3 regions of the Butyricicoccus intestinisimiae genome follow, and region 2 is predicted to be linked to each of the others. Evidence: riboswitches for the same ligand, from Rfam matches in the RefSeq annotation. Region 2 holds a riboswitch; each other region holds the start of a gene.
The links. A riboswitch is a leader RNA that binds a small molecule or an ion and turns the genes downstream of it on or off. The one in region 2 is predicted to bind thiamine pyrophosphate.

Region 1 (3,278 bases), on a different contig from region 2:
CGCGCGCATCGAACACATTGCGGCGTTTCATGCAGATGCAGTGATGATCTATTTCTCTGCGCCGGAGCGCAATGAGCCGCCGATGCTGTTTCGTGTTCTTTCGCGGGAAGAACAGCTCAGCCTGCTGTCTATTTTGCGACGGGCGCAAAGCTATCAGGAGATTTGCCTGACAGACGAAGGCTTTCTGCGCGTATATCTGTGTGCGGGGCTGATGCTTCGGCGCATTCGTCAGGGGTATCCGCTGCAGTTGGAGCGGGAAGAACTGGAACGACTGCAACGGCTTCCGGAATATGCTATGGCGGAGCATGTGACGGATATGCTGCGGGAACACAGTGAGATTGCACCGGATGCCGCGGAAATCGGATTTTTGGCCATGTATTTTGCAAACAGCGACACCATGCCGAAACAAAATCTCGCTGCATCAGCGACGGGAGAGCTGCACCGGCTGTATTTGGCGCAGCGCATCATCGGTGCGGCACAGCGCGAATTGCAGCTGCATTTTGAGGCGGATGAACAGCTGTTAGAAGGACTTTACAGCCATTTGCAAGCGACATGCAGCCGTCTGCGGCTGGGAAGTCCGATTGAAAACCCGCTGACGCAGGAAATGATAGAGCTGTATCCTACTTTATATGCAGCGGCAGACAATGCTTGCGCGGTATTGAAGGAAATTTTAGAGATAGACAGCGTTCCGCCGGAAGAATGTGCGTATATTGCGATGCATTTGGGCGCGGCCATGGAGCGGATGCAGGAGAAATCGCAAAATATCTCCGCCGTGGTCGTGTGTCCGGTCGGCATGAGCGGCGCCAGTCACTTGGCGGCAGAAATTACGCGCCGATTTCCTCGGATTGCTGTGCACCGTATCGTCAGCGCGATCGACATTGACACACGGCAGCTGCGGCGTGAAGGCATTGACTTGATTGTTTCCACCATTGATTTGTCACTTTCGTATCCGGTGGTGCGTGTCAGTACGCTGCTCAATCGGCGGGATTTTACCCGCATTGATGCGGCGCTGACGATGGCGATTCAGCGAAAGCAGGAGATACGGGCGGCGCAGCATCCCATGGCGCAGCGGAAAGATGCGGCATTTATTGCACGATTCAGTGATGAAATGCTGCGCCTGACGGAAGAAATTCCGTGGCATCAAATTCCAAGCATCCAGCATGTGGAGGAGTTGGCGTATTATGCTGCGCGCATGATGATTTCGGACGATATTGCGGCAAATCAGCTGGAGCAGCAGCTTGTGCATCAGGTGCATCAGGCGGACAGCTATTTGCAGCCGTATCGAAGGTTGTTTCTCTGCTGTCAGTCGGAATATGTCAAACACTGCTGCATGGGATACTTACAGGTAAACATGCCGTATGCGTGGAACGGGCAGGATGCTGTCGAAGGCTGTCTTGTGCTGCTCGTGCCGGAGAAGGATGCAACGGGCGCGGCGGCGTATCTGATGCACAGAGCGTGTGCGGCATTGCTGCGCGGCAGAGAATATTTGCAGGACATGCAGCGTGGAGAAAAATCGGCGTTTGCACAGCGTCTGGAGCGCGATTTGCTGCAATGCTATGCCAATATTGTGCGGCAGCATTTGCCGGAATAGCGGGAACAAAAAAACTGTTGCCTTCGGGCAACAGTTTTTTCTTGACGGAAAGAGACAAAGAGAATATAATAAATTGAACGAAACGGGGGAGCTTGTGCGAGCAGGCTGAGAGTAGGCGAAAGCCTTGACCCTTAACCTGATTTGGATAATGCCAACGTAGGAAGATGTTTTTTTGACTTGCGCATCGGGTTACCGAATGCGTTTTTTTTTGAAAAAATCTTGTCGTTTCGTTTTTAAGCGGTCGATTGGGGGCACCACCTTCCGCCGCTATACAAAATCAATGACTGTGAAAGGAGACAAGTTCACAATGAAAACAGCATTGACAATCGCAGGAAGTGATTCCTGCGGAGGCGCTGGAATTCAAGCAGACATTAAAACGATGACCGCCAATGGCGTATATGCCATGAGCGCCATCACCGCATTGACTGCACAGAATACCACCGGCGTAACAGGTATCATGGAGGTAACTCCGGACTTTTTGCGGGAACAGCTGACCGATGTGATTGAGGACATTTGGCCGGATGCCGTAAAAATCGGCATGGTTTCCTCCAGCGGACTCATTCAAGTCATCGCGGATACCATTGAAACCTATCAGCTCAAAAATGTCGTTGTCGATCCGGTTATGGTTGCGACAAGCGGCGCAAAGCTCATCAGCGATGAGGCCATTGAGACGTTGAAAACGCAGCTGATTCCGAAGGCGACTGTCATCACGCCGAATATTCCGGAGACGGAAGTGCTGTTCGGCAAGAAGATCACCAGCGCCGAGGATATGATTGCAGCGGCAAAATGGATTAGCGAGACCTATCACTGCGCGGTACTGTGCAAGGGCGGACACAATATGAATGACGCCAACGATCTGCTGTATCGAGACGGCGGCTATCAGTGGTTCAAGGGAAAGCGCATCGACAACCCGAACACCCACGGCACTGGCTGCACGCTTTCCAGCGCGATTGCATCCAATCTCGCAAAGGGCATGAATTTAGATGACGCCGTGGATTGCGCGAAGAGATATATTTCTGGCGCATTGGCGGCGATGCTGGATCTCGGCAAGGGCAGTGGTCCGATGAATCACGCGTTTGCAGTGGAAGGCACATATTAAATCATTTTATTCAGGGAGTAAGCAAGATATATTATGGATATGAAGTGGAAGTTAAAAGACATTTTGATGGTTGCCATCGTGGGCGTCCTGTTCTCGTTCCTGTTTTTGGGTGCTGATTACGTGGGCGCCGCTCTGACGGCGGCGTTGACGCCGATGGGTCTGGGCGCACTTGGCTACCAGTTTATTTATGGCATCTGGTTTATGGCTGCAACCTTTGCAACCTACGTGATTCAGAAGCGCGGCGTCGGTATCATCGCAGAAATGCTGGCAGCAGTCATTGAAGTTATGATGGGCGGCATGTTTGGTCCGATGACGCTGGTTACCGGTTTTTGTCAGGGTCTGGGTTGCGAGATCGGCTTTGCGATCTTCCGTTATAAGAAGTTCGGCTGGTCTTCGATGATTCTCAGCTCGATTATTTGTGCGGTATTTACGTTTATCGTTCCGGAATATTTCGCATACGGTTACAGCGCATATGCACTGCCGATTCTGATTGCAGCACTGGCAATTCGCGTTGTCAGCTCGATACTCTTTACCGGTGTCGTATCCAAGCTGATTGGCGACGGTCTGGCAAAGGCTGGTGTATTGCGC
Region 2 (3,278 bases):
CGCGCTTCATCAAATGACTTATGGGTAATCGTCGTCATAACTGTCTCCTATCTTAATAAAATTCTTCGTTTTTTCGGAAAGGCCGACAGTCCTTCAAGCACTTGAAGCAGATGTGGCAGCACGTCCACACTTCCTTCAACTGCTCAAGGAATTGCCGTCCAGTCCATTCCTTCATAAACGGGCAGAGAGGACGACCGCAGCGCGTGCGGCCTTCCTCTCTCATGAACAAGTACTTACTTTCTGATGCCGAGCTTAGCGATGATAGCTCTGTAACGCTCGATGTCCTTCTTCTTCAGGTAAGCGAGCATGTTGCGGCGCTGACCAACCATCTTCAGCAGGCCACGACGGGAATGGTTGTCGTGCTTGTGCTCCTTCAGATGCTCGGTGAGCTGCTTGATGCGCTCGGTCAGGATTGCGATCTGTACTTCCGGAGAACCGGTGTCGGTCTCGTGGGTACGGTTTGCAGCAATAACTTCAGCCTTCTGTTCTTTGCGGATCATAATTAGACACCTCATAATATAATATAGTTTGTAGCTTTCCGCACACCGGGCAGCGGCTCAGGTGTAAGGACACGGTCAAACGTGTCCGGTATCCAGACTGCTCAGTGAGGGGGATACGCTAACTACTGCATCATATCACACGGCACGCCGTTTGTAAAGTAAAAATTTTCGGAAAATTTTCCTGTATTTTGTACATGTCATTTTTTTCGTCCGCCGCGAGGCGTCTTGTTTCATTTTGCAGCGCATTCATACAGATTGTACAAGTTTTTTTGCGAATTTCCGCTGTTTTTTTACCGTCCAATTGCAATTTTTCCATGCAGTCTGTATTTGCGAAATCCTGCATTTTCCGTCGAACACAATCCAAGTCTCCGCATTTTCTGCATGTGCAGAAAATGCTTCCTGCACGCATTGTATACTTGCACAGTTGCCCGCCAGATGGCTGTGATTTGTTTCATGAAATTTGTATCTTTTCAGGAAGATGAGGCAATGCTATAATACATCCATCAACAACAGGCAAGTCACTGAGCAATCAGTGCTGTGTCTACTCTCCGTGCTCTCCGCACGGATTCCTCTTTTTCTCTTTTCTGAAATGAAAACACATGGCGGGGGCTGTGCAATCGTGCGGCCTGGATGTCATGTGTTTTTCTTTTGCCTTTTTTATACATTCTTGCATTTTTCCTGCTGTATTTGTCTATTTCCTCTTTTTTACATTGACATTCTTCCGTATTTTTGCTACAATAATACCAATTTACAGGGGAACTACCGTATGTCCGTTCGGGCATCGAGTTGAGAAGGTTAAAACCTGACCCTTTGAACCTGTCGGTTAACACCGTTGTAGGAAGTAAAGGTATTTCGGATACTGAATCCAGATATGCATTGATTTCCTGCGAAATCAGTGCATTTTTTTGTTTCCTACGTTGTTCCCACGTTTCTTTTAGGAGGATCAGCATGTACAAAACACAGATTGAAGCAGCCAAGCAGGGGATTATCACCCCGCAGATGGAAGTTGTCGCAAAGAAGGAAAATATTGACGCAGAAGTTCTGCGCGACCGCATTGCCCGCGGCACTGTCGTCATTCCGGCGAACCGCAACCACACGTCCTTGTCTCCGGAAGGCATCGGCGAAGGTCTGAAGACCAAAATCAACGTCAATCTCGGTATTTCCGGCGACTGTCATGATTATGAAGAGGAATTCAAAAAGGTTCGCATGTCCATTGATTACGGCGCAGAGGCAATTATGGATCTGTCCAATTACGGCAAGACCCACACCTTCCGTCAGGAACTGATTGATATGTCTCCGGCGATGATCGGCACGGTTCCGATGTATGACGCCGTTGGCTATCTGGAAAAAGATCTGAAGAGCATCGAAGCAAAGGATTTTCTGCGCGTCGTCGAAGCGCACGCTAAGACCGGCGTAGACTTTGTGACCATTCACGCAGGCATCAACCGCAAGACCATTGATACCTTCAAGCAGACCAAGCGTCTGACCAACATTGTATCGCGCGGCGGCTCTCTGCTGTTCGCATGGATGGAAATGACCGGCAACGAAAACCCGTTCTACGAGTATTTCGATGAGCTGTGCGACATTCTGCACGAATATGACGTCACCATCAGCTTGGGTGATGCCATGCGTCCGGGTTCCAACCACGACTCCACAGATGCCAGCCAGATTACCGAGCTGATTGAGCTGGGCATCCTGACCAAGCGCGCTTGGGAAAAGAACGTACAGGTCATGATCGAAGGTCCTGGCCACATGGTGCTCAATGAAATCAAGGCGAATATGGAAATTGAAAAGCGTCTGTGCCACGGTGCGCCGTTCTATGTTCTCGGTCCAATCGTAACCGATATTGCTCCGGGTTATGACCATATCACTTCCGCAATCGGCGGTGCGATTGCAGCGACATACGGTGCTGACTTCCTGTGTTATGTCACACCGGCAGAGCATCTGCGTCTGCCGGACGTCAATGACGTAAAGGAAGGCATTATTGCCTCCAAAATCGCAGCGCACGCCGCAGATATGGCAAAGGGCATCCCGCACGCCCGCGACATCGACAACAAGATGAGCGATGCGCGCCGCCGTCTGGACTGGGACGAAATGTTCGACCTCGCCATTGACGGGGAAAAAGCACGCAAATACTTCGAATCCAAGCCGCCTCAGGATCGTCACACCTGCTCCATGTGCGGCAAGATGTGCGCAATGCGCACCACCAACTATATTCTGGAAGGCAAGGATGTCTCCCTGCTCTCCTCCAGCGAAAAGTAAGCCTCTTTATTTTTCTTCTCATATCATCTATATATGCGAAAACCTCCCGTGTAAAAACGGGAGGTTTTTGTGTTACATCGCGATTTCTCCCAAGAAAGCCTGCCCTCTCTGTCGCTGCGCGACATCTCTCCCAGAGGGAGAGACGAGTGGGTCTGTGCGCAATAAAAACTAAATCACATATTGTCCGTCAATCCCAAAATATAATCCGTCGAAGTCTGATAAAATCTCGCCAGACGAATCAGCACATCTGTCGGTATATCGCGCAAACCGCGCTCATATCGACAATACTGCGGCTGTTTCATGTCCAGAAAATCCGCCACCTGTTTTTGCGTCAAATCATGATCTTCACGCAATTCTCGTAATCTTTTATAATAATTATTCATGAATTGCTATCGATAAACCGTAAAACATCATTCGGCGTACATTGCAAGATGTTGCACAGCTTCTCCAATGTATAGACTGTAATCCCTTTGTTGTGTTTTAAATTAAAAATCGTTCGGGTATTAATGCCGTATT
Region 3 (3,278 bases), on a different contig from region 2:
ATGTTGCCCGGCACAATTTCCATGCCCGGCTGATATTCCATGTGATTGGTCTCACGGGTGATATATTTTGCGTTGATAACTTCGCTCATGTCTGTTCCTCCTTAGTCTGCCAGAAAACCGGTCAGCGGGGAAGAAGCAGATGCCTTTTCCAGAATGCGGCCCATGCCGGACAGATAAGCGGTGCGGCCTGCCTCAATGGCCTGCTTGAATGCGCCAGCCATTGCCGGAATATCACCTGCCGTTGCAATGGCGGTGTTGGACATGACAGCAGCGCAGCCCATTTCCATTGCCTCACATGCCTGACTCGGCTTGCCGATGCCTGCGTCTACAATAATCGGCAGATCAATCTCGTCTACGAGAATCTGAATGAATTCCTTGGTGACAAGACCCTTGTTGGTGCCAATCGGTGCGCCGAGCGGCATAACAGCAGCGGCTCCGGCATTGACGAGATCACGCGCTGCGTTGAGATCCGGATACATGTACGGCAGAACGACAAAGCCTTCCTTTGCCAAAATTTCGGTTGCCTTGATGGTCTCATAGTTGTCCGGCAGCAGATACTTGGACTCGTGAATACATTCAATTTTAATAAAATTGCCGCAGCCGACTTCGCGAGCCAGACGAGCAATGCGGACAGCTTCTTCTGCATTGCGGGCACCGGAGGTGTTCGGCAGAAGGGTGACGCCTTCCGGAATGTAATCCAGAATGTTGTCAATGCTGCCGAGCGTTGCACGGCGCAGTGCCAGCGTGACAATCTGCGCACCGGCGTATTCTACAGCTGCCTTGATGAGATCCAGAGAGTATTTGCCGGAACCGAGAATAAAGCGGGAAGTAAATTCGTGTCCGCCAAGGGTAAATGTATCAGCCATGATAAAAAGTTCTCCTTTGTTTCAATAAAAAATATAAAAAATCAATGAGCTTACGGTTCTTCGATGCCGAGCAGCAGACGAAGAACCATATTTGCCTCATGTCCGGCGCAGACGGTGACGCGCGGGGACATCAGACCGATGCCGTTTGCGGCGGCAGTTTCGCCATCGCCGCAGACATATAAGCGAGACATGCGCTTGCGGGTGACGATGGTGTTGGACGAGCCGTAGCCCGCCATGCCGGAGCCGGATACAATGCGAATGGTTTCAGACTCGCTGAGCAAGGTGGAAACCAGTTCCGCCTTGCAAACCGGATTGTCAAACGCTTCGCATACCACATCACAGTCTGCAAACAGATCCATCGCGTTTTCCGCAGTGATGCGGACAGTATGTGTTTCTACCGAGATGAACGGATTGATCTGATGAATCAGAGAGGCGGTCGCCTCGGTTTTGTACTGACCAAGATGGGAGACAAAATAATTTTGCCGGTTGAGATTGCTCGGCTCGACAATGTCGAAATCTGCGAGCACGAGCTGACCGACACCGGTACGCGCGAGCATAGCGGCGATATTGGAGCCAAGTCCGCCGAGACCGGCGATGCCGACGCGGGCGCGGCGCACGGTTTCGTGCACTTTTGGCGAATGCCGCGCCGCCATCATGTGTTCCAGTACATCGCGCGGCGGCAGCACGCCTTTTTCAATCAGGGTGATGCTGTCGCCGTCCGCTAAGATACAGTTTTCACTGGTCTGAAATCCATTGCGAATGGTGACGGAGGCGGTCGGCTGCAGCTGGTTTGCTGCGTCCTGCAGACCGATGCCGTCGGGCAATTGTACCGGCTTTCCGTTGCAAATGATGTGAAGCATATCAGCCGCCTCCTACAAAGCATACGATTTCCACTGCGTCTGCGTCGTGCAGTGCAAAGGTGTCGTACTGTGCTTTCGGGACAATGGCGCCGTTTACTTCAACCGCAATACGGGTGAGCGGGTAGCCCTCTTGTTCCAGAAGGGTGCGAACTGTCATACCCTCGGTCGCAGAAACCGTGTTGCCGTTTACTTTCATGGGGTTATTCCTCCTTTTGCTGCAAGATAGACATGAAAAAAGACCATCGACTTTGGAAGTCGTGGTCTTACAGGTGCTGATCTTGTTCAAAACTAGTAAATAACCTCGAAACTCCCTACGTCGGTACTAACCGGACAGGTTCAATGAGTAAGGAGGCAATATCTCCACTCTCAACCGCTTCGCGCGGGTCCCCAGTTCGAACAAAGTCTTCAATTGTCTTTTCGTGAGCATTATACGACAGAGAAACCAACTTGTCAATCATTTTTTTTCACAGCGGTTCACAAAGACATCTGGGCATCGGTTGACGAATATGCGCAAAAATGTTAAACTGAACCTAGGAAAATGGGTATTTTTTGTGGAAAAGGAGAAACTATGACGTACACGATTGAAAATGAAAAATTTTCCGTCAGCATCGACAGCAAGGGCGCCGAGCTGTGCTCGATGCGTTCGAAAAAGACCGGCATAGAATATGTCTGGCAGGCAGACCCGCATGTTTGGGCGCGGCACGCGCCGGTGCTGTTTCCGATTGTCGGCCGTCTCAAAGACAAAACGTATACAGTCGGCGGAAAAGAATATCACATCACCCAGCACGGCTTTGGCAGAGATTTGGAATTTGCCTGCACCGAGCAGACAGATACCACGCTGGCATTTACGCTGATGCCAAATGAATATACCAAACCGATGTATCCATTTGATTTTGCGTTTACCGTTCGGTATGTGCTGGAGGGAAATACGCTGCAAAAACAGCACATCACGGCCAATCATGGCGATACCGAGATGTACTATGAAGTCGGCGGGCACGATGCGTATAACGTTGCGTTGGAACCTGACGAAATCATGGAAGATTATTACCTGGATTTTGGCTCCGGTGATGCGATTTATCCGCTCATCAATGATGAGAGCCTTATGATTACCAAGAACAAGCGCACGGTACCGCTGCAGGACGGCAAGCTGTTTTTGTCCGGCGGGCTGTTTGAGCTGGATGCGCTGATTTTGGATGACTGCGTTCGGCGCGAGGTCAGCATCCGCAGCAAAAAATCAAACCATGTCATTTCTATGAAATTTGATGATTTCCCATATTTGGGCATTTGGAGCAAATATACCGGCTCTGACACAAACTACGTCTGCATCGAGCCGTGGAGCACGCTGCCGGATGCAAATTATCTGGATCATGCGTTGGAAAATAAGGTCGGCGTGCGCAAGCTCGCACCAAAGAGCAGCGAAACGCTGACGTTTGAAACCACGATTGAGGAATAAAAAAGCAGGAACTGCACGGGCAGTTCCTGCTGAACAATCAAAACGGTTTACTTGGCGCGATACATGGCGGACAGGCGGGTGTGCGACAGCACATGGCCG

Region 1: linked by a shared signal. The riboswitch ahead of thiD (bifunctional hydroxymethylpyrimidine kinase/phosphomethylpyrimidine kinase) and the one ahead of thiC (phosphomethylpyrimidine synthase ThiC) in region 2 are both predicted to bind thiamine pyrophosphate.
Region 3: linked by a shared signal. The riboswitch ahead of thiS (sulfur carrier protein ThiS) and the one ahead of thiC (phosphomethylpyrimidine synthase ThiC) in region 2 are both predicted to bind thiamine pyrophosphate.

The regions. Positions count from the first base shown of each region.
Region 1 is NZ_JAHLQI010000001.1:537,926-541,203, reverse strand. Features, by position in the region: gene KQI75_RS02760 (BglG family transcription antiterminator) at 1-1,591, shown strand, start outside; TPP riboswitch at 1,666-1,771, shown strand; gene thiD (bifunctional hydroxymethylpyrimidine kinase/phosphomethylpyrimidine kinase) at 1,899-2,690, shown strand; gene KQI75_RS02750 (ECF transporter S component) at 2,724-3,278, shown strand, end outside.
Region 2 is NZ_JAHLQI010000003.1:164,393-167,670, forward strand. Features, by position in the region: gene KQI75_RS07305 (polyribonucleotide nucleotidyltransferase) at 1-38, opposite strand, end outside; gene rpsO (30S ribosomal protein S15) at 234-500, opposite strand; TPP riboswitch at 1,243-1,358, shown strand; gene thiC (phosphomethylpyrimidine synthase ThiC) at 1,449-2,762, shown strand; gene KQI75_RS07320 (helix-turn-helix domain-containing protein) at 2,936-3,145, opposite strand; gene KQI75_RS13765 (helix-turn-helix domain-containing protein) at 3,142-3,278, opposite strand, start outside.
Region 3 is NZ_JAHLQI010000006.1:4,490-7,767, forward strand. Features, by position in the region: gene thiH (2-iminoacetate synthase ThiH) at 1-89, opposite strand, end outside; gene KQI75_RS10570 (thiazole synthase) at 102-866, opposite strand; gene thiF (sulfur carrier protein ThiS adenylyltransferase ThiF) at 917-1,726, opposite strand; gene thiS (sulfur carrier protein ThiS) at 1,728-1,922, opposite strand; TPP riboswitch at 2,017-2,126, opposite strand; gene KQI75_RS10585 (aldose 1-epimerase family protein) at 2,295-3,179, shown strand; gene KQI75_RS10590 (YbhB/YbcL family Raf kinase inhibitor-like protein) at 3,227-3,278, opposite strand, start outside.